One region of the Mesorhizobium sp. IMUNJ 23232 genome, then DNA from elsewhere that is predicted to be linked to it. Evidence: predicted binding sites of a transcription regulator. Region 1 holds the regulator's gene; the other holds the start of a gene.

The links. Region 1 encodes LexA, which represses DNA repair genes until DNA is damaged. Its sites were predicted from a motif close to TGTTCNNNNTGTGTTCNG; they were not measured.
Region 2: a site for LexA is predicted at 12,082-12,099, ahead of ACH196_RS22270 (ImuA family protein). Genes of this name have one in related genera too.

The regions. Positions count from the first base shown of each region.
Region 1 is NZ_JBIRCY010000060.1:2,362-17,840, forward strand. It holds gene ACH196_RS30325 (ABC transporter ATP-binding protein) at 1-455, shown strand, start outside; gene ACH196_RS30330 (ABC transporter ATP-binding protein) at 452-1,240, shown strand; gene lexA (transcriptional repressor LexA) at 1,418-2,134, shown strand; gene ACH196_RS30340 (ComEC/Rec2 family competence protein) at 2,128-4,689, opposite strand; gene gltX (glutamate--tRNA ligase) at 4,848-6,272, shown strand; gene gltA (citrate synthase) at 6,453-7,742, shown strand; gene ACH196_RS30355 (lipid-A-disaccharide synthase) at 7,785-8,957, opposite strand; gene ACH196_RS30360 (LpxI family protein) at 8,954-9,853, opposite strand; gene lpxA (acyl-ACP--UDP-N-acetylglucosamine O-acyltransferase) at 9,828-10,661, opposite strand; gene fabZ (3-hydroxyacyl-ACP dehydratase FabZ) at 10,673-11,140, opposite strand; gene lpxD (UDP-3-O-(3-hydroxymyristoyl)glucosamine N-acyltransferase) at 11,133-12,188, opposite strand; gene bamA (outer membrane protein assembly factor BamA) at 12,235-14,613, opposite strand; gene rseP (RIP metalloprotease RseP) at 14,834-15,479, opposite strand, start outside.
Region 2 is NZ_JBIRCY010000032.1:64,313-79,791, forward strand. It holds gene ACH196_RS22215 (ABC transporter substrate-binding protein) at 217-1,827, opposite strand; gene cysQ (3'(2'),5'-bisphosphate nucleotidase CysQ) at 2,173-3,009, opposite strand; gene ACH196_RS22225 (SDR family NAD(P)-dependent oxidoreductase) at 3,164-3,931, shown strand; gene ACH196_RS22230 (ABC transporter ATP-binding protein) at 4,061-5,182, shown strand; gene ACH196_RS22235 (PotD/PotF family extracellular solute-binding protein) at 5,216-6,322, shown strand; gene ACH196_RS22240 (ABC transporter permease) at 6,593-7,537, shown strand; gene ACH196_RS22245 (ABC transporter permease) at 7,534-8,334, shown strand; gene hisD (histidinol dehydrogenase) at 8,349-9,677, shown strand; gene ACH196_RS22255 (zinc-binding dehydrogenase) at 9,681-10,709, shown strand; gene hutC (histidine utilization repressor) at 10,706-11,476, shown strand; gene ACH196_RS22265 (metallopeptidase family protein) at 11,517-11,939, opposite strand; gene ACH196_RS22270 (ImuA family protein) at 12,121-13,089, shown strand; gene ACH196_RS22275 (DNA polymerase Y family protein) at 13,031-14,473, shown strand; gene ACH196_RS22280 (error-prone DNA polymerase) at 14,470-15,479, shown strand, end outside.

The DNA of each region.
Region 1 (15,479 bases):
CCCGTGCGAAAAGCATCGAGGCGCTGAAGGCGGTAAAGATCCGCGACCCGGAGGCGGTCTACCACCTCTATCCGCACCAGCTATCCGGCGGCATGGGCCAGCGCGTGATGATCGCCATGATGCTCATCCCTGAACCGCAATTGCTGATCGCCGACGAGCCGACCTCGGCGCTCGACGTAACCGTGCAGCTCCAGGTGTTGGCGATCCTCGACGACCTCGTACGCGAGCGCGGCATGAGCCTGATCCTCATCAGCCACGACCTCGGCATGGTCTCGGCCTTCTGCGACCGCGTGATGATCATGTATGCCGGCAAGGTGGTCGAAACCGTCAAGGCGAGCGACCTCCACCGGGTCCAGCATCCCTATGCAAAAGGCCTGCTCGCTTCCTCGCCGCGCCTTGGCGACGACCGGCCGGAACTGCCCGTCCTGCAACGCGACGCGAGCTGGGCAAGATGACCGCGCCGATGATCGCGATCGAAAATCTAGGCATCAGCTTCGGCAAAGGCGCGCGCCGGCTCGATGCCGTGCGCGACGTTTCGCTGGCCGTGGCCGAGGGCGAGGCGTTCGGGCTGGTGGGCGAATCCGGATCGGGCAAGTCGACGGTGCTGAACGCCGTAGCGGGCCTGATCGCCGACTATTCCGGAACGATCCGCATCGGCGGAAACGCGGTCGCGCCGGCGCGCAGCCATGCGCAGCGGCGGCTGATCCAGATGGTTTTTCAGGACCCCTACGGCTCGCTCCACCCGCGTCACACCGTCGACAAGGTGCTGTCGGAACCGGCGCGCATCCATGGGCTGTCCGACGTGGAAAAGCGCGTCGAACGCGCGCTTTCAGATGTCGGACTGAAACCCGAACACCGTTTTCGGTTTCCGCACCAGCTTTCCGGCGGCCAGCGCCAGCGCGTGGCGATTGCCCGCGCCATCATCCTGGAGCCACGCGGTCTTCTCCTCGACGAACCGACCTCGGCGCTCGACGTCTCCGTTCAGGCGGAAGTGCTCAACCTCTTGCGGCGCCTGCGACGCGAGCGTGGCTTCACCACCATCATGGTCAGCCACAATCTGGCTGTCGTTTCCTACATGTGCGACCGCGTCGCGGTGATGAACCGAGGCCGCATCCTCGAGACCCTGACCAGCGCCGACCTGGCCGCCGGACGGTTCGAGCATGCCTATACGCGGCAACTTTTCCGGGCGAGTTCTGGCTATGACCGTGAGTTGCTGGGCGATTTGTGGGAAGAGGCCTGATATCCACGATCTCCTCCGCGGCAACCGGGCCAAGTCTCGACCGGAGAGCACCGACGCATGATTTTGATTTCTTGGTTGCCCGGATCTTAACCCGATATTTAACGGTTGCGGAACACAACTGGAACAGATAGTGTTTGTTCTGGTTTTGTTTTTGGTGCGATTCTTGATGGGGCCGAGATGCTGACACGCAAGCAACACGAACTCCTGCTTTTCATCCACGAGAGATTGAAGGAGTCCGGTATTCCGCCCTCCTTCGACGAAATGAAGGAAGCCCTTGATCTGGCGTCGAAATCCGGCATTCACCGGCTGATCACGGCGCTGGAGGAACGCGGGTTCATTCGCCGGCTGCCGAACCGGGCGCGGGCCCTTGAAGTGCTCCGACTGCCCGATTCGATCGCCCCCGGCTTGAATGCAGCCCGGAAATTTTCACCAAGCGTGATCGAGGGTAGTCTTGGCAAGCGGTCGGCCGAACCGTCCCGCACTCCCTCCGCCGGCAATGACGATGTCGGTTCCGGGATCACGATCCCCGTCATGGGCCGCATCGCGGCCGGTGTGCCGATCGATGCGATCCAGCATCGGACGCATTCCATATCGGTGCCGCCCGAAATGCTGTCCGGCGGCGAACACTACGCGCTTGAGGTCAAGGGCGACTCGATGATCGAGGCGGGCATCCTCGATGGCGACACGGTGATCATCCGCAATGCCAATACAGCCACGCCCGGTGAGATCGTCGTGGCACTGGTCGACGACCAGGAAGCGACGCTGAAACGCTTCCGCAGGAAGGGCGCATCAATCGCACTGGAAGCGGCCAACCCGGCTTACGAGACGCGCATCTACGGCCCGGACCGGGTCCGGGTGCAAGGCAGGCTGGTTGGCCTGATCCGGCGCTACTGATTTTCCGTCGGCGCTTGGGCGGGCATCTTGCGCTGGTAGGGCGGAAGCCCGCGGGCCTCGCGGGAGAATATGCGGTTGCTGTGCCACGGGCGATCGGCGGAGCCGATGGCAAAGTGAACCTCGGCGGCATCGTCACTGCCCAGAGACAGGTAGACCGCTGCGCTTCCGTGGCGGGCGAGTTCTCGCTTTGTAACGACGGCGACGGCAGGATTTGCGCATTTCAACGGCACGGTCGCGTCGTCGAGGATTATGACGCCGGCAAAGGAACAGGCGATCCTGGCTTCCTCTGGGTCTGACGTATGAATGATCGCGGCTCCGGATGGATGCCAGCCGAGGCAGGTTATGTCGTCGCACAGGAAGGCACGGACTGAATCGTCCGCGGCGCTCTCTTCGAAGGAAGCAGCCGTGAAATTGTCGGCATTCGGGCCTTGAACTGAAGCTACCAGCCTTGTCGACAAGGACGCGTCGGACGAAGTGACGTTGCCGCTATTGCCATATCCGTTGCCTTTCTGACCTCCAGTCTCCACCGTTTCACTTGCGATCGAGGCTATCGGCGGATCCGGTCCAAAATCCTTCGTCGGCTTATGAAGACCGTCGGCCTGCAAGGTTCGTTTCCAGTTCTCCGCCGTGAAGACATTTGGCCGCGGCCTGTTGACCGCCATCAGCCTCTCGCCGGTGAGAAACCCCACCAGTCGGGCGTCCTCCGACACCAGCACGTCAGGCGTGCGCGTGGCGCCCAGCGTCAAAAGACCGGCGAGCGCAAACGGCAACGCGAGAAGCCGCAGCCAGGTTGTTGCGACGGTCGCGACGATCAGGGCAATAGTCAGGAGAACCACGGATTTTCCCGATATCAGCCCGACCGCATCGATCGGCGAGCGCGCGGAAAACCATTTCGCGACCTCGATCATCGCGGTGATCCCCTTGCCCATCACGTCGAGGAACGGCCCGTCGAAGCCGAACGGCATGGCGACAGACGCGAGCACCGCAAAGGGTACGACCAGCAGCGACACGATCGGCATCGCGGCCAGATTGGCGGCGAGGCTGAGCGGCGCGATCCGCTGAAAGTGATAGGCGCCGAAGGCCGCCGTTGCGAGACCGGCGACCAGGGAGGTGAGCAGCAACCCGACGACAAGCGCGCAGGCACGCCGCGCCGCAAGCGAAACCAGGCCTCTTCTGGGATGAAATGATCCGGTGCCGCTGCGTCGTTCTGTCCAGAAGGCGTACGCTCCGACAAGCGCCGCGGTCGCGGCAAAGGACATCTGGAAGCTTGGGCCAATGACCTCGTGCGGGGTGATCGCCAGCACGATGATCGCCGAGATCGCCAGATTGCGCATTGTCAGCGCCGCCCGATCGAAAATCAGCGCGATCAGCATGACGGCAAGCATCAGGAAACTGCGCTGCGCCGCGACCTCGCCGCCGGAAATGGCGAGATAAGCGGCGATGGCGGCGAGACCGGCCAGTGCAGCATATTTCCGGACCGGACGGCGCGACGAGATGCCGGGGAAAAGCGCGAATCCGGCCCTCAGCGCGCCGATGACCACGCCGGCGACAAGCGCCATATGCAGGCCGGAGATCGAGATGATATGGTAGAGGCCGGTACGGCGCAAAGCCTCGCTGACGTCGTTCGGGATTCCGGCGCGCACCCCGACGACCAGCGCGGCAGCGATTTCGCCCTCGGCGCCGCCGATGCGCTGCCGGATGCGTGCGGCGATGTCGTTTCGGGCATTCTCGATGAGCGTGCCGATCCGGTCGGCGAATCCCGGATCCGGCCGCGGGACCAGTTCCGGTCCCTTCATGAAATAGCCGCTCGCGCCGATGCCGTCGAAATAGCTCTCGAAGGAGAAATCGTAGCTGTCGGGGCGCACCGGCCCGGAGGGCGGCCGCAGCCGGACGAGGCCATTGACGATGGAACCCGCCTCGATGCCCGCCGGCGCCTTGCGAGCGGTCGCGCGGATACGGTCGGGTGCATAGCGAAGTTTCGGCCGCTCGGTCGCCATCAGATCAATGGTCAGCCGGGCGCGGCCGTTGGACAGCGGTTCGATGCTGACGACGCGCCCGGTGATGCGGGTCGACACATCGCCGCCGAGCATTTTGGTGCCCATGCGCCAGGTTTCGCCCTTGGCCAGCAGGATGCCGCAGAAGGTCAGCATAACCGCCAGTGCCGTCAGTTGCGGAATGCGTCCGCGCGGCAAAAAGGCCGCCGAAGCAACGGAGGCTAACAGACCGGCCGAAATCGATAGGAAACCCGGTTCGAAGGGCAGACCGAAATATACGAAGGCGCCGGCAGCGAGAAATACCGGGACGAGCAGAAACAGCGTCCCGCGCTCCCCTTCAAGCGTAGCCGCGTATTGCAGGACGACGGCCGCCCGGGCCGCCATGACGGGTACGGGCGGCAAGGTTTTTCCCGCGCGCGACCACTGCTCGATCCAGGTCCGGCGCGCAGGCACGACGACAAGCTCGCGGGATGTCGCGGGGACAGAGCGGGCCGCGGCCTCCATGTCCATCTTGCGGAACAGGAACCGTTCGTTCAGATCGCCTGCCGACACCTCCGACATGGCTTTCACTCAACCGGCGCCAAGGTTTTGCGGCGCATCGTGCAAGGCTGCGACTGCGCCCTTGCACCCCCGACCTTCTATGCTACATGAACGCCAATCTTTTTCCATGCACCGTCGGCGCGGACGCGCGGGGCGGTCTTCTTCCTTCGGAAATCTTTATGTCCCGCCCCGTCGTCACACGTTTTGCCCCCTCGCCCACCGGCTACCTCCATATCGGCGGCGCCCGCACCGCGCTGTTCAACTGGCTCTACGCCAAGCATACCGGCGGCCAGATGCTTCTCCGCATCGAGGATACGGATCGCGAGCGTTCCACCGACGCGGCGACGGCGGCGATCCTCGACGGGCTGACCTGGCTGGGCCTGAAATGGGACGGCGAGCCGATTTCGCAGTTCGAGCGCGCGCCGCGCCACCGCGAGGTGGCGGAGCAACTCGTCCGCATGGGCAAGGCTTACTATGCCTACGAGACCCCCGCGGAACTCGATGCCATGCGCGAGAAGGCGCGCGCCGAGGGCCGTCCGCCCCGCTATGACGGCAGTTGGCGCGACCGCGATCCGGCGCAAGCGCCGGCAGGCGTCAAGGGCGCCATCCGCATCAAGGCGCCGCATGAAGGCGAAACGATCGTCCGCGACCGCGTTCAGGGCGACGTGCGCTTCCCCAACAAGGATCTCGACGATTTCATCATCCTTCGTTCGGACGGCAATCCGACCTACATGCACGCGGTCGTCGTCGACGATCACGACATGGGCGTCACCCATATCATCCGCGGCGACGACCATCTGACCAATGCCGCGCGCCAGCAGGTCATCTACGACGCGATGGGATGGGAAGTGCCGGTCATGGCGCATATCCCGCTGATCCATGGCGCCGACGGAGCAAAGCTGTCGAAACGGCACGGCGCGCTCGGCGTCGAGGCCTACCGGTCGATGGGCTACCTGCCCGCCGCGCTGCTGAACTATCTGGCGCGCCTCGGCTGGAGCCATGGCGACGACGAAGTCATGTCGATGGACGACATGATCCGCTGGTTCGAGATCGAGGACGTCAACCGGGGCGCCGCACGTTTCGACTTCCAGAAACTGGAGGCGCTGAACGGCGTCTACATGCGGCGGATGGACGACGGCGCACTCACCGATATCCTCGTCGCCACACTGCCGCATCTGTCGACATCAGGCCCGCTCGCGGCGGGGCTGGACGATGACCAGAAGGCGAAACTTGCCGCCGCGATGCCGGGTCTCAAGGAGAGGGCCAAGACACTCGTCGAACTGGCCGACAGCGCTTCATATCTGTTTGCGACGCGGCCGCTGGCGATCGACGACAAGGCCGCGGTGCTGCTCGGCGAACGTCCGCGAACTGTGCTCGCTGGGGCGTGGTCCGCGCTCAAGAATGTCGGGGGAGACTGGACGGCGCAGACGACGGAGGCGGCGATCCGAGACTTCGCGGCGGCTCACGGCCACAAGCTTGGTGCGGTGGCGCAGCCTCTGCGCGCCGCCCTGACGGGGCGCAGCACGTCCCCCGGCGTGTTCGATGTACTGGCCGTGCTGGGACGCGAGGAAAGCTTGGCACGCATTGGAGATCAAATCGATTAGCATTTCCCTGGTCCTATCGAGAGCCATTGAAACCGTCCTGTTGCGGTGCAACATTGCGGCCACATCAGACTTTTCGCGGAACCGAGCCGGGAGCAGGATCGTCATTCTCATTTCGGCTTCTCTTCCGTTTGGCGGCGTTGCCTCGCCGCTATCCCGAATTCATAGCAAAGGGGTATCCGTATGAGCGAATCCACCGCCAGACTGGAATTCAACGGCAAGACGCACGAGCTGAAGGTTCGATCGGGCACCGTCGGTCCGGATGTGATCGACATTGCCGCGCTCTACAAGGATACCGGCGCCTTCACCTACGACCCAGGCTTCACGTCGACGGCGAGTTGCGACTCGGAAATCACCTTCATCGACGGCGACGAAGGCGTGCTGCTGCATCGCGGTTATCCGATCGACCAGTTGGCCGAGCACAGCGACTTCCTCGAAGTCTGCTACCTGCTGCTCTACGGCGAACTGCCGACCAAGTCGCAGAAGGACGATTTCGACTATCGCGTGACCCGCCACACCATGGTGCACGAGCAGATGTCGCGCTTCTTCACAGGCTTCCGCCGGGACGCGCATCCGATGGCGGTGATGTGCGGCGTGGTCGGGGCGCTGTCGGCCTTCTATCATGACTCGACCGACATCTCGGACCCGCACCAGCGCATGGTCGCGTCGATCCGGTTGATCGCCAAGATGCCGACGATTGCCGCCATGGCCTACAAATACCATATCGGCCAGCCGTTCATCTATCCGAAGAACGAGCTGAACTTCGCCGCCAACTTCCTGCACATGTGCTTCGCGGTACCGTGCGAGGAATACAAGGTGAACCCGGTGCTGGCGCGCGCCATGGAACGCATCTTCATCCTGCATGCCGACCACGAGCAGAACGCCTCGACCTCGACCGTTCGCCTCGCCGGTTCGTCCGGCGCCAATCCCTTCGCCTGCATCGCGGCCGGCATCGCCTGCCTGTGGGGCCCGGCGCATGGGGGCGCCAACGAGGCGGCGCTGAACATGCTGGGCGAGATCGGCACTGTCGACCGCATCCCGGAATACATTGCCCGTTCGAAGGACAAGGACGATCCGTTCCGGCTGATGGGCTTTGGCCACCGCGTCTACAAGAACTACGATCCGCGCGCCAAGATCATGCAGAAAACCGCGCATGAGGTGCTCGGCGAGCTCGGCATCAAGGACGATCCGCTGCTCGACATCGCCATCGAGCTCGAGAGGATCGCGCTGACCGACGATTATTTCATCGAGAAGAAGCTCTACCCGAACGTCGACTTCTATTCGGGCATCACGCTGAAGGCGCTCGGCTTCCCCACCACCATGTTCACCGTGCTGTTCGCCGTCGCGCGCACGGTCGGCTGGATTTCGCAGTGGAAAGAGATGATCGAAGATCCGCACCAGAAGATCGGCCGGCCGCGCCAGCTTTACACCGGTCCGACGATCCGCGATTTCGTGCCGATAGCGAAGAGATAGGGCAGTCGGAAATAGGCAGTCGGCAGTAGTGAAAGATACTGCCTACTGCCTACTGCCTACTGCCTTCAACACCACTTCCGCCGCCAGTTCCCCCGACGGCTTCTCGGTTCGCATCCGCCGCGCCACTTCGGCGAAACCGTCCTTCTGCCAGGCGCGCATTCCCGTGTCGGCAAACAGCGCTTCCAGATCGCGCGCCAGATGCTCGGGACGGACGTAGAAATTGTAGAACTCCGGCACGATCGAACGGTCGGCGATGATGTTGGGCAGCAGCGCCGACCAGACCGTGACCAGATGCTGGAACAGCCGGCCGACCGCGTCGACCTTGTAGCAGGAGACGAATGGTACGCCGGCAAGGGCGAGTTCGAGCGAGACGGTTCCCGAGGCAATCAGCGCGGCGTCGGCTTCCCCGAAGGCCTGCCACTTGCGTTCCGGGTCGAGGATGATCTCCGGTCTGTCCGGCCAGTCGGATGTGGCCTTACGCACAATCTCCGCGACATGCGGCACGGTCGGCAAGGACAGCTTCAGTCGATGCCCGCGCGCCCTCAGCCGCGCAAGCGTCTCGCCGAACGGACTAAGCAGCGCGCTAACTTCGCTGCGGCGCGATCCCGGCAGGACGAGCAGGTTGCGCGGCTCGCCCGGTGGGGAAACCTGCCGTTTCTTCTGCATGTGGGCAGCAATCGCGATGCCCGGATCAGTGGTCAGCCTGTGGCCGACAAAAGTACCCGGCGGACCCGCCAGCCGTTCGAGTTCGGCCGGCTCGAACGGCAGCAGGCAAAGGATATGATCGACATACGGCCGCATCGCCGGCGCCCGGCCGGGCCGCCACGCCCATACCGACGGGCAGACATAGTGGACGATCGGAATACTGGGATCGGCGGCGCGCACCTTGCGGGCGACACGCAGCGAAAACTCCGGACTGTCGATGGTGACAAGACAATCCGGCCTGGCCGCAACGATGGCGCGGGCCGTCTGGCCGATGCGTCGGATCAGCCTCGGCAGGTCGCGTAAAATCGCCCCTACCCCCATCAGCGCGATCTCGGAAGCATCGAACAGGGAGCGCAGGCCGAGCGATTCCAGATGTCGCCCGCCGGTGCCCATGAGTTCCACGTCGCGGCCCGAGGCGCGGCGCAGCGCTTCGATCAGATCATGGCCAAGGAGGTCGCCCGACTCTTCGCCGGCGATCACCGCGATCTTGAGCGGACGCCCAGCGGTCATGCCGGTCCGCCTTGCGGCAGGCCGATCACGAACAGGCCGAGGGCATCGGCGCGCGCCACCAGTTCGGTGCTGTCGAGCACAAGCGAGCGGCCAGCCTCGACGCCGATGCCGGCCAAACCCGCCGCGTGCGCTGCCTCGACCGTCATGGGACCGATCGACGGCAGGTCGGCGCGCAGTTCCTGCCCAGGCTTGGCGCATTTCACCAGCACGCCACGGGTCTTGCCCGCCAGGCGGCCATGCCCGCGCAGGTCGCGCACGCGCTGCAGCATGCCGTCCGTTCCCTCGACGCCCTCGACCGCGATCACCCTGCCACCGATCGACACCGTTCCCTGTCCGATATCGAGCGCGCCGATGGTCCGCGCGGCGGCGTAAGCGGCGTCGAGATCGGCTCTGTCGGATTTGAGGGGTTTGGCGCGGGTCATCGGGCCTTCGGCCGCAAGCAGGTCCGGCACGATCTCATGCGCGCCGACGACACGAAACCCTTCGCTCTCGATCCCCTTCACGAGGATGCGCAACAGCCCGTCATCGCCGCGCGCCAAGGCTGTGAGTACTTTTGCCAGATGGCGGAACAGCGAGAAACTGGGACGTATCTCCCGCCAGGCAGGCCGCCGGCTTATGCCGCCCGCCAGCACGACGTGGGTCACGCCGCGGCGTCTCAGGCGCGGGGCCATTTCGGCGAACTCGCCAAGGCCGATCTCATCTGTTTCGAAAGCGGCGAATGCCGCGCCGTTGTCAGCCTCACCACGCACCCGCAACACCAGCGGCGGATGCCCATGCATGGCCAGGCTTTCGGCTATATTGACGGGCAGTCTTCCACTGCCGGCGACGACTGCGACCTTATCGGCCGGACCAAGCTCGACCAGCGGCCGGCTAGTCCTGGTCGTCGGCGTCGTCATCGGCCGCCCCTTTCAGCGGCGGAAGGGTAAATTGCCTCTTGCCGCGCGCGGTGAGGAAGTCGATGACCTTCATCGCATAGACGGAGTCCGCAAACTTTTCCCGCGCCGCCTCGATATTCTCGGCAAGCGGGTGCGTGCGGTCAAAGAGCATCCTGTAGGCCTGCCGCAGCTTGAGGATTTCGGCCTTCGGAACGCCGGATCGCTTCATGCCGACAACGTTCATGCCGCGCAGCGTCGCGCGGTTGCCGCCGACCATCGCATAAGGAATGACGTCACCAAGGATCATCGAGCCGCCAGCGATAAAAGCGTTGTGGCCGATCCGCGTGAACTGATGAATCGCGCTCAGGCCGCCGATGCCGACGAAGTCGCCGACTTCGATATGGCCGGCAAGCGTTGCCCCGTTGGTCATCGTCACATTGTTGCCGATCGCACAGTCATGGGCGATGTGGACATAGGCGAGGAAATGCCCATTGTCGCCGATCGTCGTAGCGCCACGGCCGAAATCGGTGCCGGTGTTTATGCTCACGAATTCGCGGATGATGCATTTGTCGCCGATCGTCAGCGTCGTGCGGCCGCCCTTGTGGCCGGTGCTTTGCGGCGGCCCGCCGAGAACGGCCTGCGGGTGAATGGTGCAGTCGCTGCCGATCGTCGTCGCGCCGGTAATGACGACGTGGCTGATCAGCCGCGTGCGCTCGCCGAGCACCACCTCCGGTCCGACGTGACAGAAAGGCCCGATATGCGCGCCGGCACCGATGCTGGCGCCCGGTTCTACAAGTGCCTGCGGATGGATGAATGTGTCGTTCTGCATAATCTTCCGGTTCAGGAGGGCGAGTTCGCGATCATGGCGGATATTTCGGCCTCCGCCGCCTTCGCCCCGTCGACCAGCGCTTCGCAGGCGAAACGCCAGATAGTGCCCCGCTGCTTCAGTTTTTTCACGTGGATTTCAAGCCGGTCTCCCGGCACGACCGGTCTGCGGAACTTCGCGTTGTCGATGGTCATGAAATAGACGATCGCCGGCGTATCCGAGCCTCGGTTGCGGATGCAGATGGCGCCAGCCGTCTGCGCCATGGCCTCGACGATGAGAACACCCGGCATCACCGGCTGGCCGGGAAAATGGCCTTGGAAATGCGGTTCGTTGATCGACACGTTCTTGATGCCGACAGCCGAATTGTCGCCGTCGATATCGATGATCCTGTCCACCAGAAGGAACGGATAGCGATGCGGCAGAAGCTTCATGACGCCGAGAATATCGACCGCTTCCATCGCTGCGGGAGCCGCGTCAGCCATCGTCCTGCTTCCTCCCCTTGGGCTTCGCGAGCTTTGCCAGAACAGCCACCTCGCGCATCGCCTGACCGATCGGCTTGGCCGGATAACCCGCCCAGATTTCGCGCGCCGGGACGTCATGCATGAAGCCGCTGCGCGCTGCAAGCTGTGCGCCGCTGCCGATGGTGAGATGGTCGGCGATGCCGACGCCGCCCGCGATCATGACGTTGTCGCCGATCGTCACCGAGCCGGATACACCGGACAATCCGGCGATCACGCAGTTGCGGCCGATGCGGACGTTGTGCGCAATTTGCACGAGATTGTCGATCTTAGTGTTCTCGCCAATCACCGTGTCGCCGAGCGCGCCGCGGTCGACCGCCGAATTGGCGCCGACCTCGACATCGTCCTGGATAACCACGCGGCCAATCTGCGGAATCCGCTCGGGGCCGGATTTTCCGAACGCGAAACCGAACCCGTCCTGACCGATCTTGGCGCCGGCATGGATGATCACGCGGTCGCCGAGCAACGCGTACTGGACGACGGCGTTCGGACCCACGTAAGAATTGCGGCCGATCTTGCAGCCGCGCCCGACGACGGCGTTCGGAGCAATGATGGTGCCGGCGCCGATCTCGACACCGGCGGAAACGACCGCGCCCGCCTCGACCACGACGCCCTCTTCAAGGCGGGCCGAAGGATCGACATGAGCCCTGGCCGAGACGCCGGTCTCGCCGGTCACGGTTCCCGGGGATGCGGCATCCGGGTAGAGCAGCCGGCCGACCATCGCAAAGGCGTATTGCGGCCGGGACGTAACCAGGACCGCGATTCCAGCCGGCGTCCGGTCGGCGACATCCTCTGTGCACAACACTGCCGCAGCCGACAGTCCGTCCATCAACGCCGCGTTGCGTTTGCCCTCGACGAAAACCAGCGACCCGTCGCCGCCGACGGATGCGGCGGCGATCGAGCCTATCTGGACGTTGGCAAGACTGGCGGTCCTGATCTCGGCGCCAGTCAGCGCCGCGATCTCCGCCGCCGAGTAGCGCCGCGCCGCCACGAAGAATTCAGTATCGGACATGCGGGCCTTCAGATCCGGGCTGCCGTGCCCGGAACAGTCATTTCATCTACCAGCGGGTGGACATGCCGAAGTTGAAATTCTGCTCTTGGTCGTTGTCGTGCTTGACCACAGGGAGGGCATAGTCGACGCGCAGCGGACCGAAGGGCGAGGCCCAGATCAGGCTCGCACCCACCGAAGCACGCCAATCCATTCCATCGCCTGCGACGTCCGAAACGACGCTGCTGGAAATGCTGTTGCCGAAAAGCGTCGCCGCATCCGCAAAGACCGCGCCGCGAAGCCCGAAACTTTCGGGAATGACCGGCACAGGGAATTGCGCTTCAAGAGTCGCGTTCAAATACGTCGTGCCGCCGATATGATCCTTGTCACTCGTCCCATCGTCGTAGGGACCGATGCCGTTGTACTCGAAGCCCCGGATCATACGATCATTGCTCTGGAACTGATCGAAGATACGCAGATTGGACTCACTTCCGTAACCGGCGATGTAGCCGCCGCCGGCCAGCGCCATTCCAACGATATCGTATTCTTCCGAAAGCGTTTTGTAGTACGAACCCCGAGCGGTGACTTTTACGTATTTGGCGTCACCGCCGATGCCCGCGAACTCGCCCGTAAGGGTCGCATAGATACCGGAATGTGGGGTCTTCATGTCGTCGATGGTGTTGTAGATCAACGACTGCGAGATTGACGACTTGTACCACGGGCTGTCTTCCGCACCCTCAATGATCGCATTCGAAATGCCGCACGGATTGGTATCCGGTGGGGCGTTCGGCTCGCAATCGTCGTCGAGCTCATACTTTTCCTGCTGGAAAGTATAAGCCGTCTGCGTGGTCAAAGCCTGGGTGATCGGCAAGCCGAAGCGCACGGTCGCGCCGGTCGTCTCGGTGTCATAGTCGTCGTAGTTGCGCGTGTTCCGGAAGATGTCGAAACCGGCGGCAATACGGCGCCCGAGGAAATAAGGCTCGGTGAAGGAGAAGGTGAAGTCTCGCGAATCTTTGCCCACGCCCGCGGCGAAGCGGATGAACTGGCCGCGGCCGAGGAAATTCCGCTCGGTGATCGAACCTTCGACGGACGGTCCGGGAGAGTCGCCGCCCGTCGTGTAACCGGCGCCGATCGACAGTTCGCCCGTCGACTTTTCCACCACATCGACCACCAGGATGACCTGATCCGGCTCGGAACCGGGGGCGGTGGAAATGTCAACGCGCTCGAAGAAATTCAGAGCTTCCAGCCGCCGCTTGGCGCGCTGGACCAGAACCTGGTTGAAGGCGTCGCCTTCGCTCAGATCGAACTCGCGACGAATGACGAAGTCACGCGTGCGCGCGTTGCCGCGGATCTCGATGCGCTCGATATAAGTACGCGGCCCCTGGTCGATCGCGTAGGTCACCGAAATCGTGTGGTTCTCGAAATTGCGGTCGCCGCGCGGCGTCACCTGGGCAAAGGCATAGCCCTGGCCGGCAACCCGTTCGGTCAGCGCAATGATCGTATCCTCGACGTTCTTCGCATTGTAGACGTCGCCGGCATGGGTCTCGATCACCGACTGCAACTCTTCGGTGTTGACGTCCGGGATCGTGCTGTCGACCGTGATGTCACCGAAGGTGTAGCGGTCACCCTCTTCCACGGTGATGGTGATCGTATACTGGTTCGACGCCTCGTCGAGCTCGCCGAATGCCGATACGACGCGGAAATCCGCATAGCCGCGGTTGAAATAGAAGCGGCGCAGCAATTCCTCGTCGGCGCGCAGCCGATCCTCGTCATAGATGTCGTCGCGCATCAGGAACGACAGGAAGTTGGAGCGCTTGGTGGCGATGACGTCGGACAGGCGGCGATCGCCAAAGGCGTTGTTGCCGACGAAATTGATCGCGGCGATCTTGGTGCGATCGCCTTCCTGGATGTTGAAGACGACGTTCACCCGGTTGTCGCCGAGGTCGATGACCTGTGTGGTCACCGTCGCGTCGTCGCGGCCGACCCGGCGATAGGCTTCGCGAATCGCCTCGGCGTCAGCCTCCATCGTGGCGTCCGAGAACGTGCCGCGCGGCTTCAACTGGACCGCGCCGGCAAGCGGAGCGTCCTTGATCTTCTTGTTGCCCTGGAACAGGACCTGGTTGACCACCCGGTATTCCGAGACCTCGACGACCAGCGTCGATCCGACCTGGTTGATCTTGACGTCGGAGAACAGGCCCGTCCCGAAGAGCCGCTTCACGGCTTCGTCGATGTCGGCGCTGGAGAAAGATTTGCCGGGCGTGATTCCGGTCTGGCTGCGGATCGTATCCGCTTCGACACGCTGGTTGCCACGCACTTCGATACGGCTGACGACAGCCGCTTCGGCAGTGGAAATCGTCGCCATCTGCATCACGACAGCGCTTGGAGCGGCAATCGCCGCTGAAAGGGCAATCGCCGACGCGGCGCCCAGAAACTTCGATACTGCCTTCATCGGGCTCAAATTACCTTTTTCTCGTAGTCCCCACGGCGAGAAAACCGGACGTCGCGGACATTTTCGCCTACGGTATTAACCGGATTTTCCCTATACGCAAGGCTTCTGGTTAACCACCGTTTACTTCGCAGCCAGCCGTGACATTGGTGTCACGCCAATTGGTCGTCATGGTAAACGATGCCGTAACATCCTTACCCCGGAGTCGATTTTCGTTGACAAATCAGCATCCGAACAGGTCGTTCCAGAACACGAACACCATGAAACCCAGAACAATGAACATTCCCGTTCGGTAGACAGCCTCCATCATCCGTTCCGACGCCGGGCGGCGAAATACCGCTTCGTAGGCGTAGAAGACAAGGTGCCCGCCGTCCAGCGGGGGAATTGGCAGAAGGTTAAGGATGCCGATGCCGACCGATAGAAGGGCCACCAGTTGCACCAGCCACTCGAAGCCTGCCTTCGCCGCCTTCCCGGCCATCTCCGCTATTCGAATCGGTCCGCCGAGCTGGCATTTGTCTTCACGGCCAACGACAAATCGTTTTAAAAATTGACCCGTGCGCACGATGATGTGGCCGGTTTCATCCACCGCTTCCAGCAGCGCACCGCCCGGACTGTAGGCAATATGCCGCGGCTGCCCGAGTTCCTCATTGTTGACCACGCCGATCGCGCCGATTTTCACGACGTTGCCCAGGGCGTCCTTTTGTTCGAACAGTTCGGGGGTCGCAGTCAGCGTCCTTTCCGTGCCGTCGCGAAGAATTGTGAAGACGATCGAATCCCCTGCCCGGCCCGACACCAGGCGCTGCACGTCACCAAAGGTAGTGACAGGTGTTCCATCCACCGAGACGAAGCGGTCGCCCGGCATGAAGCCT
Region 2 (15,479 bases), on a different contig from region 1:
CCTCTGTCCTGCCGGACATCTCCCCCACAAGGAGGGAGATTGGCAGCTTCGGCGAAACCGCCTTCCCTGAGATGCTGGTGATTGGCGAAAGTGAAGATGACGGCCAATCTCCCCCCTTGTGGGGGAGATGTCCGGCAGGACAGAGGGGGGCAACGTAAAGCTCTCACCTCACGAACTGAACATCCGCGACGATGTTGTGCAAGCCATTCCAGTGTCTCAGCTATCCACCCACGTGTCCGCCCAGTTCGACACCACCCAGCGCGGATTGTTGGCTATGTTCTTCACCGATGTTCGGGCCACCGAGATGAATCCCCATTCTGCGACGTTGATCAGCGGCAGGTCTTCCTCGACCTTTTTCTGGAATTCGCGGTAAAGCTCGGTGCGCGCCGTCGGGTCGATCGTCTCGGCCGCCTTGGCGATGAGCGCGTCGATGCCGTCGTTCTTGTAGCCGCCCTGGTTGGAGAAGGGCACGCCGTCGGGAAGACCGCTCTGCACCAGGATCGTGGTCGAGATCGCCGGATCGCCACGGAACACCGGCGGCGCCACCGCCAGGTCGAAAGCATGGTCGGTGTAGACCGCCTTCTGGTGCGCGGCGGCGTCATTGTTGACCAGTTGCGCGTCGATGCCGACCGCAGCCAGCGCCTGGCGCAGATAGTCGCCGAACTGCCGTGTCTCGTTGAAATAGGGGGCCGGCAGCAGCTTCAGGGTAAACCGGTTGCCATCGGCGCCGCGCTTGTAACCGGCTTCGTCGAGCAGAGTGTTGGCCTTGGCGACGTCGAAGGCATATTGCGGAACGTCCGCCGTATAAAACTGCTTGTCGTTGACCGGCACTGGGCCGGTCGAGGCCGTGGCGTAGCCGAGGAAGATCGTATCGACCACGAACTTCTTGTCGATCGCGTGGGCGATAGCCTGCCGCACTTTCAGGTCGGCAAGTTCCTTACGGCGATGGTTGATCTCGACGACGAGCTGGTAGGTGAGGCCCTCGTAGCCGCGCGATACGACTTCGAGTCCGGGCACCTTGGCGATACGGGCGAGATCGGCCAGCGGCACCGCGGAGAAGGCGGCAAGATGGATTTCTTCCGCCTCCAGCGCGCCGGCGGCGGCGGCGCGGTCCGGCAGAACGCGATAGACGATTTCGTCGAGATAGGGCAGGTCCTTGCCCCAGTAGCCCGTGTTCTTCTCGAGCCGATAATATTCGCCAGGCTTGTGCTCTGCGAACTTGAAAGGGCCGGTGCCCACAGGCGCATTGTTAGCCGGATTCTTGTCGATCTCGCCGGCTTCATAAACATGCTTCGGTAGCACGCTGGTCAGCGGCGGCAGGGCGTTGCGGATCAACTGGAACGGTGTTGGTTTCGAGAAACGGAACACCGCCGTGTGGTCGTCCGGCGTATCGACCGCCTCCAGATCCTTGAACACCACGCGGCCAAGATTCTGCAGCGGCTTCCACACCTGCAGCGCCGAGAAGGCGACGTCGGCGGAGGCGAAAGGCTTGCCGTCGTGCCAGGTCACGCCCTTGCGCAACTTGAAGGTAACGGTCAAGCCGTCGGCGGACCCTTCCCAGCTTGTCGCCAGCCTTGGTTCCAGCCCGTCCTTGCCGTCGAAGGAAGCCTCCGCCAGCGGCTCGACCACCTTGCTTGAAACGAAGAACACGCCGTTGGACGCGACCATGGCCGGATTGAGGTTTCGTGGCTCGGAATCGGCGGCAACGATCAGCCGGCCGCCCCTCTTCGGTGTTTGCGCCCACAGGCTGGCGGGCAAGGCGGTCGACGCCATCAGGGCAACCGAACCGGAAAGGACGGAACGTCTGGAAAGCGTCAAAATCGACATCGGGCAATCCTTGCTGCATGGCGGTCGATCGCCGCCCCCTCATTAACGAGCATAGGTCCGCCCGCTGCAAGGGGCGAGCAAGGAAATGTCACTGGCACAAGTGCGGCAAGAAAATCGGCGTTCGCGTTATCGTTCGCTCACGAAAAATTATAGCCTCGGCATTTTTCCAGGTCATGCTTGCCGGCCGAAATTCCGCGCACGGGAAGGTCAAAACGGTGTTTTTCGAGGGAAATGTCATGCTTGCGAGGGGGCATGTCATGCTTGTGACGCCGGAATCGCGCTGTGTCCCTTCTATCCGATTGATTTGCCCCGGTTTTACAAGCATGACCAAGGTCTGCGACGGCTTCACGTGCTCATGACGGGCGTGCCGCCCGTATCGCGCAAGGCGGGGTCGCCGAAGGCGACGAAGGACGGATTGGCGAACTCGTCGCCGCTAGAAGCCCCGCGATTTCCGTAGCTTAGCGGAATTCCGCCGATGGTCGTGGTAATCCCGCCCGCTGCCCGCAGGATGGCGTCGCCTGCCGCGGTGTCCCATTCCATGGTGCGGCCAAAACGCGGATAGATATCCGCCTCGCCGCAGGCGACCAGGCAGAATTTGAGCGAGGAGCCGCGCGAGACAAAACCCTCGACATCGAAGCGTTTCAGCCAATCCATTGTTTCGTCAGTACAATTCGAGCGGCTGCCGACGGCGGCGAGGCGTTTTGGCGCCGGCCGTGCCTTGATCGGCCGCAACTCTCCCGCCAGGCCATGGGTCACATCCGCCCGCCAGGCGGCGCCGTTCACTGCCACGAAAATCTGTCCGAGCGCCGGTGCATAGATCATGCCCAGCACCGGTTTATGCTTTTCGATCAATGCGATATTGACCGTGAACTCGCCGTTGCGGTTGATGAATTCGCGCGTCCCGTCGAGCGGGTCGACCAAGAAGAATTTTTCCGAGGCCGGCGGAACGCGGCCGGCCGAAACCTCCTCCTCGGCAACGACCGGTATGTCGCCCGCCTCGGAGCCAAGTGCCTGAAGGATAACGGCTTCCGCCCGATGATCGGCTTCCGTCACCGGCGAGCCGTCGCCCTTGTGGATATGGCGAAACGTGCTGTCTGCATAGACCGCCATGATTTCACTGCCGGCGGCAAGGCCGATCTCGATCAGGGTTTTTGGCGATATGGGCACGAGGCTTGCTTTCATTGGTTCAAGCCCGCCTATCGCACCGGCCCGGCGAAATCCAGACCGATCAAGGCATTGGCCGCAATTCAACAGGGTATGGATGTATAGACAAGTTCCCTGTTTTCATGTTCCGCTACCGAGGCGGGCAAACGCACCCGCTCTTCCAGGCTTTGGCATGACCACTCTTTTCGACCTCAGCGGCCGCAAGGCCTTCGTGACCGGCGCAAGCCGCGGTATCGGGCAAGCCATAGCAGAGGCGCTGGCCAGCGCCGGCGCCGATGTAGCCATCTCGGCGCGGAGCCTGGATTCGCTAACGGAAACAAGGACAAAGATTGAAGCGCTGGGCCGCAACTGCGTTGTCCAGAGCCAGGACATCAGCGATGTGACGACGTCCGCAGCGGCGATCGACGAAGCCGTTAAGGCGCTGGGCGGCCTCGATATTCTCGTTAACAATGCCGGATATGAAGAAGTCCGCTCCTCGCTTGAGGTCGATGAAGCCCTTTGGGATCGGATCGTCGAGACCAACCTGAAGGGGGCTTTTTTCGCGGCACAGGCGGCGGCGAAATGCATGGTGGCCGGGGGCAAAGGTGGAGCGATCATCAATTTGTGCTCGCTCACCTCTTATGTCGGCATCCCAACCGCGGTTGCCTATGGATCGTCGAAGACCGGGCTGCTTGGCATGACACGGGCGCTCGCCACCGAATGGGCGTCGCTCGGCATTCGCGTCAACGCCATCGCGCCTGGCTATTTTCACACTGCCATGACCGACGTTTTCTACCGGGATGCAGGCTGGCAGGAGGCGATGCTGGCGAAAATTCCGCAGAAACGCTTCGGAACAATGCAGGACATCGGCGGAACGGTGGTCTTCCTGGCGAGTGATGCCTCGGCCTATGTCGCGGGCCATTGCATACCGATCGACGGCGGCTATCTGGCTTCAGTCTGAAGTCGAGACGGACTCCCGATGTCGACCGGATTTCAGCTTGTACGTACTTGTATATACGAGTTAACGACCCTATGGTTGCTCGCCGCTTGATCAGCTAGGGAAACGCAAATGCAGGAGGCGATCTCGGCAATGGCGGCCGGTCAGGGCGCTGACGCCCTTCCGATCGCAGTTGCGGTGCGAAATGTCGGCATGGACTTCGATGGAGTCCATGCGGTGAAGGAGGCGTCCTTCGATCTGCCGAGAGGTAAGTTCCTGACCATCCTCGGCCCGTCCGGCTCCGGCAAGACGACGCTGCTCCGGATGATCGCCGGTTTCCAGACGCCGACCGCCGGCGAAATCTTCATCAATGGCGAGGCGGTCAGCGCGGTGCCGCCACACCGGCGTTCGATCGGCATGGTGTTCCAGCGGCTGGCGCTGTTTCCGCACATGACCGCCGCCGAAAACGTCGCCTTTCCGCTAAAAATGCGGCGGCGCGATGCCCGCACGATCCCCGAGAAAGTTGAACGTTACCTCGAACTGGTGAAGCTTGGCGGCTATGGCGGACGGCGGATTCACGAACTTTCCGGCGGGCAGCAGCAGCGGGTTGCGATTGCCCGCGCGCTCGTGTTCGAGCCGGATCTGCTGCTCCTTGACGAACCGCTTGCCGCGCTCGACCGCAAACTGCGGGAGGAGATGCAGCTCGAATTCCGCCGTATCCAGCGCGAGCTCGGCGTGACCACTATCAATGTGACCCATGACCAGCGCGAGGCGCTTGTGGTTTCCGACGAGATCATCGTCATGGACAAGGGTGAGATTCAGCAGATCGCCCGCCCTGCCGCCACGTATCGGCAGCCGCATAACGCTTTTGTCGCCAATTTTATCGGCGTCACGAATTTCCTGACGGGAACGGTGCAGAGGGTCGACAGCGGCCGCGTGTCGTTCGTCCGCGATGAGGTGGAGATCGAGGGATCGATCGGCGATCCGAAATCGCCACTGGCTGTCGGCCAAGGCGTCTCAGGCGCAATACGCGCCGAGCAAATCCGGATCGCGGATGAGGCCGGGCGCCTTACCGAGCTGGACAGGATGCTGGCCGGCACGGTGTCCGACGCGATCTTCGAAGGCGAACGGATGGTCTACGAAGTTGCGGTGCCTGCGCTTGCCGGCATCGTGCTCCGGGTCTTCGACCATGACCCCGAAGGCCATTCCCAGCATGAGATAGGTTCGAAAGTCTTCCTCGGCTGGAATGTCCGGGACGTGCTTGTATTTGCCTGAAGCCAATTAGAAACAAACCAGAGGAGAACGACAATGAAAGAGCAGAAGCTTTCCATGCCTTATGTCAATCGCCGTACCTTGCTAAAGGGCGCGGCAGCACTCGGCGGCGCTTCCGCGCTCGGCCTGCGCGGCGCCTCTGCGCAGGAGCCGGCAAAGCCGGCCGAAATCATCGTGCGCGCCTGGGGCGGAAGCTGGGTCGACAGTTTGAAGGCAGGCGTGTCCGATCCCTTCACCAAGGCGACCGGCATCGCGGTCCGCCACGACCTCACCGAGGACAACGAGATCCAGCCGAAGGTCTGGGCGGCTGTTGCGCAGAAGCGCGTGCCGCCGATCCACATCAACTGGGACACGACCACCAACGCGACCAAATCAGCGCTGCGCGGTGTGACGGAAGACCTGTCCGATCTCTCCAACCTGAAGGACGTGACCGACCTCGCCAAGCCGGTCGGGCTTGACGGCTATCCGATCGTCAACACCTACGGCTATGTCTATGTGCTGGCCTACCGGCCGGCTGCGTTCCCGGATGGCGCGCCTAAGTCGTGGAAAGACCTGCTCGACCCGAAGTTCAAGGGCCGGGTCGCCTTCTACAATGACGGTATCGGGTTCCACTTCCCGGCGCAGGTAGCCGGCGGCGGCAAGCTCGAGGACATTCCGGCGAACATGCAGCCGGCTTGGGATTTCATTACCAAGATGAAGGAGCAGAAGCCGCTGCTCGGCGAGGATCCGGACTTCACCACCTGGTTCCAGAACGGTGAGATCGATGCCGCCTGCACCATCTCCACCAATGCCCGCGAGGCCAAGAAGAACGGCATCGACATCAAGTGGGTCGTGCCGGAGGAAGGCTGCAAGTTCGACACCGACGGACTTTGGATCCCCAAGGGCCTGCCGGAGAACGAACTCTACTGGGCCAAGCAATACATCAATTTCGCACTGACCAAGGACGCGCAGCAGGTGTGGCTTGACGGTCTCGGCCTGCCCGGCGTCGTGCCCGGCCTGACGCCGCCCGCGGATCTCGTCGGCGACCCGTCCTATCCGACCAAGGAAGAGGATTTCAAGAACCTCATCCGCATATCTTCCAAGGTGCAGGTCGAGAACGAGAGTGACTGGTTCGGAAAATTCAAGGCAATCATGCAGGGGTGAGAAATGTCCGGCCGTAGGCCGGCGAAAAGCCAACGATTTGGCTTTTCGAGTTTCGAACGCCCGGAGCCATAGCGGAGGGTAGGGTCGTGGAGAAAGCTGAGCGAACGCAAGGTTTTGACGAGGGGCGGGGTCGTTCAAAAGGTGCTCCATCCTGAAGCGACCCCACCCCACCTCGTCGGCTTTGCTTCGCTATGCCGCCTCGTCGATCCTCCCCTTAAGGGGGAGGCTGATCTGGCCGCACCGCCGGCGCCTATGTGAATCAGGAATTTGATGGCGATATCACGCACAGCCTACCCCCTGACATGGCGTATCATGGATGCGCTGGAAGCCTTGGCGGCATTCGCCTGGCCGAGGCGGATGGCGCGCGCCACGCCGTATCTGATGCTGGCGCCGGCAGTGCTGCTGGTCGGACTGCTGGTGCTCGGGCTGGCGCAGATGGCGGATGCCAGCCTGCGTACGCTGGACACCACGACGTTTCTGTTTTCGGAAGATTATTCGCTGGCAAACTACCGCCGCGCCATGACCGAGCCGCTGTTCGCCGCGGTCGCATGGCGCAGCCTGCTGGCGGCGGTAATCGTAACCGTCGTGACGCTGATCTTTGCTTTTCCTTATGCTTATCTGATGGTGCGCGCCCGCTCGTCGGCGCTGCGCAAGATCCTGCTGATCGCGCTGTTCCTGCCCTTTTTTATCGGCCAGGTGGTGCGTGCCTATGGCTGGCTGATCATTTTGGGCAACCAGGGCATGGTGAACGAAGCGCTCGGCCTGATCGGCATCCCGCCTATGCGACTGATCTACAATTATCCGGCCGTTCTCTTCGGTCTGGTGCAGTACATGCTGCCCTTTGCCGTGCTGATGCTGGCGCCGGCGCTGACGGCCATCCCGGAAGAACTTGAAGCAGCCGCCGGCTCGCTCGGCGCCAATTGGACGCGCAGCTTCCGTTATGTCGTGCTGCCGCTCTGCCGGCCGGGTTTCATCGGCGCCGGCGTGGTGGTGATGACGCTGTCGCTCACCGATTTCGCGGTGCCGGCCATCCTCGGCGGCGGTTCGCAGGATTTCATCGCCAATGCGATCTACGACCAGTTTTTCCGTACCTCGGATCAGGGGCTCGGGGCGACGCTGGCGCTGATGCTGGTGGCGCTGGGATCGATCGTCGTCGGCCTGGTTTTCTCGCTGTTCGGCGCGGGCACGCTTGCCGTGTCGAGGAAGCGCCGATGAGGGAGCCGCTGTCCAAAAAACTGGTGCTATGGGCCTTCGTCGTCGTGGCGATCGTAACATTGTCGGCGCCGACGGTCGTGGTGCTCGGCGCGTCCTTCACCGCAGGCAACATCATCACCTTCCCGCCCGACGGCTTGTCGCTGAAATGGTATGCGGCGATCTCGCAGGCAAGCGACTTGCGAAGCGCCCTTCTGCGAACGCTGTGGGTGGCGGCGGTGTGCACTGTCGTCGCCATCCCGGCCGGCACACTGGCCGGCATCGCGCTCGCCAAATATGGGGTGCGTTTCGAGCGGACGATCCAGACCTACCTGCTTCTGCCCTTCACCATCCCGCTGATCGGCTCGGGCATCGGACTGATGCTCATCTTCGGCAATGCCGGCATTCTGGGCCAGCTCTGGCCGGTAGGCATCGCCTGCTGCGTCATCAACCTGCCCTTCATGATCTGGGCTGTCACGGCAAGTGCCGCCGGCCTCGACCCTGACCTCGAACTCGCGGCGGCGAATTGTGGCGCGCCGCCGCTGCAGGTGTTCTTCTTCGTCACGCTGCCGGCGGTGATGCCCGGCGTCATCACCGGCTCGCTGCTGATGTTCATCCTGGCGTTGAACGAGTTTTTGGTCAGCCTGCTCCTGACAGATGCCCGCATCGTGACCTTGCCGGTGCAGATCTACAATTCGATCCGCTCCATCATCACACCCGACCTTGCCGCCATCTCGGTGGTGTTTATCGCCTGCTCCGGGCTCGCCATCGTCCTGCTCGACCGGCTGGTCGGGCTTGAAATTTTCCTCAAGTCGAAGTGACCAGAAGCCGGCCCATGCAAAACGTCTCTTTTCATGAACTCGCCAAGCTCGACCCCGACCGGCGCGAGGCCTTGCTGAAGCGCTCGGAGACCGATCTTTCCGGTTTCATGGAGAAGGTGAAACCGATCATCGAGGCTGTACGCACGGAAGGCGACGCGGCGCTGCTGCGTTTTGCCCGGGAGTTCGACAAGTCCGACGTGAAACCCGGCGCGCTGAAGGTGACGGAAGCCGAGTTCGACCGCGCCTTCACCTTGGTCGACAAGGAGGTCATCGAGGCGATCCGCTTCGGCATCGACAATATCCGGCATTTCCACGAGGAGCAGAGGCCGGAGGCGATGTGGCTGAAGGAGATGCGGCCCGGCGCCTATGCCGGCGACCGTTTTTCGCCCATTCGTTCCGTCGCACTCTATGTGCCGCGCGGCAAGGGAGCGTTTCCCTCGGTGACGATGATGACCGCGGTTCCGGCCGTGGTGGCCGGCGTGCCGGAGCTTGCCATTGTGACGCCCCCGGCTCCGGACGGTTCGGTCGACGCGGCTACACTAGTCGCTGCGCGCATTGCCGGTGTCGAGACCGTTTACAAGGTGGGCGGCGCAGTGGCCGTGGCGGCGGTTGCCTACGGCACCGAGACGGTCAAGAAGGCTCTCAAGATCGTCGGCCCCGGCAGCCCTTGGGTGGTGGCGGCCAAGCGGCTGCTGGCTGGAACCATCGATCCCGGCCTGCCCGCTGGGCCGTCCGAGGCGATCATTTTGGCCGATGACAGCGTGCATGGCGGACTGGCGGCGCTCGACTTGCTGATCGAGGCCGAGCACGGGCCGGATTCGTCCGCCTATCTGGTGACACACAGCCGCCGTGTCGCCGAGGAAGCCTTGGCCGCGCTGCCGGAACACTGGGCGCGCATGACCGAGCAGCGCGTCGCCTTCTCCACCGCCGTGCTGACCGGCGCCTATGGCGGCATCGTGCTGACGCCGTCGATCGAGGAGAGTTATCGTTTCGTTAACGACTATGCGCCGGAACATCTGGAGATTCTTTCCACCGATCCTTTCACCCATCTTGGCCATATCACCGAGGCAGCCGAGATCCTGATGGGTCCGCATACGCCGGTGTCGATCGGCAATTTCGGCCTCGGGCCAAACGCCGTTTTGCCGACCAGCCGATGGGCGCGTACCTGCGGGCCATTGTCGGTCACCGATTTCATCAAGCGCTCGTCGATCGGCTACGTCACTGCGGCGGCCTATCCGCAATTCGCGAAGGCCGCGCATACGCTCGCCCGCTACGAGGGCTTTTCCTCGCACGAGCACGCGGTGTCGGCGGTGCGTGAAAAATACCTGCCCAAGGGTGTGTAGGCGATGAAGGCGGCGAGGCTTTACGCGGCTGGCGATTTGCGCGTCGAGGACGTCGCGGCTCCGGCTGAGCCGGAACAAGGCTGGGTGCGGCTGAAGGTGGCTGCTGCCGGCATCTGCGGCTCGGACCTGCACAATTTCCGCACCGGCCAGTGGATTTCTCGCAGTCCGAGCACGGCCGGGCACGAATTCGCCGGCGTGGTCATGGCGGTCGGCGAGGGCGTGAGGGAATTTTCGCCGGGCGATCATGTCGTCGCCGATTCGCGCTACTGGTGCGGCACCTGCGCGAACTGCCGGGCGAGCCGGAAAAATGTCTGCGAGACGCTGGGTTTTCTCGGCGAAGTCTGCGACGGTGGTTTCGCCGAGGAAGCTGTCCTGCCGGCGCATCTGCTTGTCCGCCACGATGCCGCGCTCGATCCGCGTGTGGCGGCGATGGCTGAGCCGGTGGCAGTGGCGCTGCATGCCGTTAGCCGGATAAATATACCGAGAGGGGAGCCTGTCCTGATCGCCGGTTGCGGTCCGATCGGCGGGTTTGCCGCGCTTCTGCTCTCCCACTTGCATGACGGGCAGGTCTTGGTGGCCGACCGTAACGCAGCGCGCGCCGCGCTGGTCGCCGAGGTGACGGGCGCGAAAACCGTCGATCTCGGCAAGGCGTCGGTCGCGGCCGCTCTTGGCGGGCCGCCGCCACGCCATGCGCTCGACGCGACCGGCAGCGTGCCGGCAATCATGGCGCTGGTGGACCTGCTCGCGGGCGGCGGCACGCTGGGACTGGTCGGCATCGCCCACGGACGTCTCGACCTCGATCCCAACCTGCTGGTCGAGCGCGAAATTTCGCTGGTCGGCTGCCACGTCTATGCCGATGAACTCGGCGAGGCCGTCGGCCTGCTGCCGGCGATTCAGCCGCAGCTCTTGCGGCTGATCGACAAGGAGATCGGCATCGGCGATATCCCCGCCGCCTACAGCCGGCTGCTTGCCGGACAAAGTGCCGGGCTGAAGACGATAATCCGCATGGCCCCGGAAGGGTTTTCGCGATGACCGATCGCGACGAGTCCATTGCCCATGAACCCGCCGTCGCCCTGCCGGACACGGCGAGCCCGCTTTATGAAAAGGTCAAGGATTTCGTGCTCGCCAATATCGGCAACGGCAGATGGGCGAAGGACCGCCGCCTGCCGTCGGAAAACGAATTGGTGAGCGCGCTTGGCGTGTCGCGCATGACGGTGCATCGCGCCCTGCGCGAGCTGACCTCGGAAGGCCATCTCCTGCGTATCCAGGGCGTAGGCACCTTCGTGGCGCCGCCGAAACCGCAATCGACGCTGATCGAGATCGCCAATATCGCCAGCGAAATCCGTTCACGTGGCAGTCGCCATCGCGCCGTCGTGGTGGTTACCGAGTTGATCGCGGAGCCGGAGCCGGAACTGCTGGTGGCGTTTGAATTCTCCGGCCGGCGGCCGGTCGGGCATTCGATCGTCGTGCATTTCGAAAACGACGTGCCGGTTCAGCTCGAGGAGCGCTACGTCAACGCCCAACTCGTGCCCGAATATCACCGCCAGGATTTTTCGGGCATGACCACCTACGACTATCTGCAGGCGTCGACGCCGCTGACCGAGGTCGAACAGGTCATCTCGGCGGTGCCGGCGGATGAATTTGCGGCCGAGCATCTGACGATTGGCGTCGGCGAGCCCTGCCTGCTGCTCAACCGCCGCACTTGGTCTGGCAAGGCGATCGCGACAGTCAATACCTTTACCTATGCCGGTAGCCGCTATTCGCTGGGCAGCCGCTATTTTCCGTCGGCGATGAACTGAGTCGAGTCGCTGGTTCGCGCGGGGAGCCGGAACCTCCGGGCTATTCCACGTTCTCCTCGATCTTCTCCATGTCGTCGTCGGAGAGGCCGAAATGGTGGCCGATCTCGTGGATCAGTACGTGGTTGACGATCGAGCCCAATGTCTCCTCGTTCTCGGCCCAGTAGTCGAGGATGGCGCGGCGATAGAGGGTGACCCGGTTCGGTCCCTCGCCGGTCGCCGGGTTCCAGCGCTCGGCGATGCCGCGCCCCTCGAACAGGCCGAGCAGGTCGAAGGGGGTCTCCAGGGACAGGTCGTCCATGATCTCGTCGGTCGGGAATTCGGCAATCTGGATGACCACCTCGCCCGTGAGGGTTCGAAAATCCTCGGGCAGGTGCGCATAGGCTTCAAGCGCCATCAGCTCGAATTCCTCGATCGAAGGAGAAAGCTGGTCGTGCCAAGCGCGGGTCTGATAGATGCGGGCCATTCATCGTCCTTTTCGGGCGCATATAGCCTTTTGGTCTGCCGGTTTCGAGGGGCTCGCGCGGGCAAGCGGTAAACGGACCTCGGCAGAGGAATAAATTCTTTAATTGATATGCTTGACTCTCCGGTCGGGCTCTGGAATCAATAGGAACATAACAGGAACAATACCCGATCGGATGACCGTCATGGCGTCTATGGCCGTGGCGCGGGATGTCGTTCGCGACCTGCGTCACAAAATCGCGAAGATCGAAGGCCGGCTGGCCGAGCGCTTCGAGAACCCGGAAGACACGGGCTGGAAGGGCGTTGCGCCGCGCCACGCCGCCGGCCCGTCCGTTCTGCGTACGGGCGTGGAGCGTCTCGACGCTGCGCTGGGCGGCGGTCTGCCCGCCGCCGGGCTGATCGAGGTGCATGCCGGCGCGGTTCGCGAGACGGGTGCGGCGGCGGGTTTCGTGCTGGCGCTTCTGCGCCTGCTGCCGGCCCCGGACGCGGCCGCGCCGCTGCTGTGGATCGGCACGTCGGAGATTTTCCGCGAAGCGGGTCGGCCGTATGCACCGGGGCTGGCAGCGCGTTTCGGCCTCCAGCCGGAAAACCTGCTGATCGCCGAGGCGGAAAAGCTGGCCGACGCTCTGTGGATTGCCGAGGAGGCGGCGCGGCTTGACGCTTTCCTTGCCGTCCTGCTCGAAATCCGTGGCTCTTCGCCCGCCCTCGACCTGACGGCGACCCGTCGCCTGCATCGGCGCGCGCTGCTGGTGGGACGCCCACTCTTCCTCGTCCGCGCGGCTAGCGAACCGGAACCGACAGCCGCACCGGTCCGCCTGCTGGTGGCGCCGGCGCCGGCTGCGGCGCGCTTAACCCTTGCGGGACCGCTCGCCGGCTCGATCGGTCCGCCAGCCTTCCAGGTCACCGTCAGCAAGAGCCGTACCGCGATCCCCGCCGAATTCACGCTGGAGTGGACCGATGATGCATTCCAGGAAAGACGCGACCAGCCCGCAAAGGATACTGGCGTTGTGGTTTCCCTATCTGCCGACAGACAGGCTGCGCCGCCAGCGCTTCGGCAGGTCGTGGCGTTCCCGTTCCGTCAAGGCATTGCCGCTGGTGCTGAGCCATCGCGACAGCAATACCCAGCGCGTCGCAGCGCTCGACACGTTGGCTAGGGCATTGAAGCTCAAGCCCGGCATGGGCGTCGGCGAGGCGCGCGCCATGCACCCGAACATCGAGGTGGTCGAGGCGGAGCCGGAAGCTGATCGGCGTCTGCTGGAGGGCCTCGCCGACTGGTGCGATCGCTACACGCCGCTGGTGGCGCTCGATGGATTGGACGGGCTTTTCCTCGACATCACCGGCTGCGCGCATCTGTTCGGCGGTGAGCGCGGCATGATGGACGACCTGCTCTCCCGCTTCTTTCACCAGGGTTTTGAAATCCGCGCCGGCCTCGCCTCGACGCCTGGTGCTGCTTGGGCGGCGGCGCGTTTCGGCGGAGATCTGATCGTCGCTCCCGGGGAAGAGGAGGAATTGCTGGCGCCGTTGCCACTTACGGCGCTGCGCGTTGATCCGGGAATTTGCTCCAGTCTCGAAAGTGTCGGCCTGCGCACGGTAGGCGCGGTGATGGTGGCGCCGCGCGCGCCGCTGGCGCGCCGCTTCGGCTCCACCCTTCTCCTGCGCCTCGACCAGGCGCTCGGCCAACTCGAGGAAGCGATCTCACCGCGCCTGCCGGTCGCGCCGCTCTCGGCGGAACGCCATCTTGCCGAGCCGATCATGCTCGCCGACGACATCGAGTTCCTTGTCAAAATGCTTGCCGGAAGCCTCAAGGCGGGTCTGGAGCGCCGCTGCGAGGGCGCGCGGTCGCTGATGCTGTTCCTGTTCCGGGTTGACGGCGAGGTCCGCCGCATCGTCATCTCCACGTCACGGCCGATGCGGGAGCCGGCGCTCATCCAGAAATTGTTTCATGAGCGGCTTACGGCCCTGAACGGCGCGATCGATGTCGGCTACGGCTTCGATCTCGTGCGCCTTTCGGTGCTCTCTGTCGCTCCCTTCTCTACCCCGCAGGCCGACTTCACCGGTGACGGTGCAGACGATGAGGCCGATATCGCCCTGTTCGCCGACCGTGTGTGCGCCCGCCTCGGCAATGGAGCGCTGTCGATGCCGGTCGCTGTCGAAAGCCACTGGCCGGAACGGGCCGTCAGCCACCTGCCTTTCGGTGAGCCGCGCCGTTCCATCAGGCCGGAGGGCAGGAAAGAACACCTCGATCGGCCCATAAACCTCTTCGCGAGACCGGAACCTATCGAGGTGCCTGTGACGGAGATACCGGAGGGACCGCCGCTCAATTTCCGCTGGCGCCGTGCCCTTTACCGGATCGCCCGCTCGGAAGGCCCTGAACGCATCGCGCCGGAATGGTGGCGGCCGGGTGAGGAGGACGCCCCGCCGCGCGACTATTTCCGCGTCGAGGATGTCGATGGGCGGCGCTTCTGGCTCTATCGCCAGGGCCTTTACGAAGCTGGAAAACCTTCACCGCGCTGGTTCATGCATGGGATCTTCGCATGAGGGTTCCGGCCGCGAAACCGCATGAAACAGTCCTGCCGCCCTATATCGAGTTCGGCGTCCAGTCGAATTTTTCTTTCCTGCGTGGCGCATCCTCTCCTGAGGAAATGGTGGTAACCGCATGCGCCCTCGGCCATGCGGCCATGGGCCTCGCCGACCGCAACACGGTCGCCGGCGTGGTACGGGCATGGAGCCAATCGAAATCCATAAGACTTGCCGAGGGCGAGGAACCGGTCTCGCTGCCGTACCATCCAGGCTGCCGTCTGGTCTTCGGCGACGGAACGCCCGATATCCTGGCCTATCCCCAGGATCGAAAGGGCTGGGGGCATCTCTGCCGCCTGCTCACCCAGGCGAATATACGCCCCGAAAATCCCAAGGGTGCGACCGTGCTCATGCTGGACGATCTGCTCGAATGGGGTGACCGGATGTCGCTCGCCGTCCTGCCCGACCTGTCGCTGCCGGCGAATGAAATGCTTGCTCTCCTTCACCGGTTGAAGGCGCGTTTCGTGGGCAATCTATGGCTTGCCGTCGCGCCGGATTATCGCGGAAACGACCGTTTTCGGATCGAGCAGGCCGCCGTGTTTGCCGCAGCGGTAAAACTGCCGCTGATGGCGACCAACGATGTCCTTCATCATTCGGCCGCACGCCGTCCGTTGCAGGATGTGCTCACCGCCATCCGGCTGAATGTTCCGGTCTCCGAGGCCGGTTTCGAGCTTTCCGTCAACGCGGAACGCCACATGAAGCCATCGGCGGAGATGGCCCGATTGTTTCGCCACCATCCCCAAGCCCTCGCCGAAACCGTGCGCTTCGCGCAAACGCTCGGCTTTTCCCTGCAGGAACTGCAACACAACTATCCCGAGGAGACCACCGAAGAGGGCGTCGATCCGCAAACCGAACTCGAACGGCTGACCTGGGAAGGAGCGAATTGGCGCTATCCGGCAGGTATTCCGGAGAAGGTTTCGGGCCTGATCAGGCATGAGTTGAAAATCGTCGGCGACAAAAAATATGC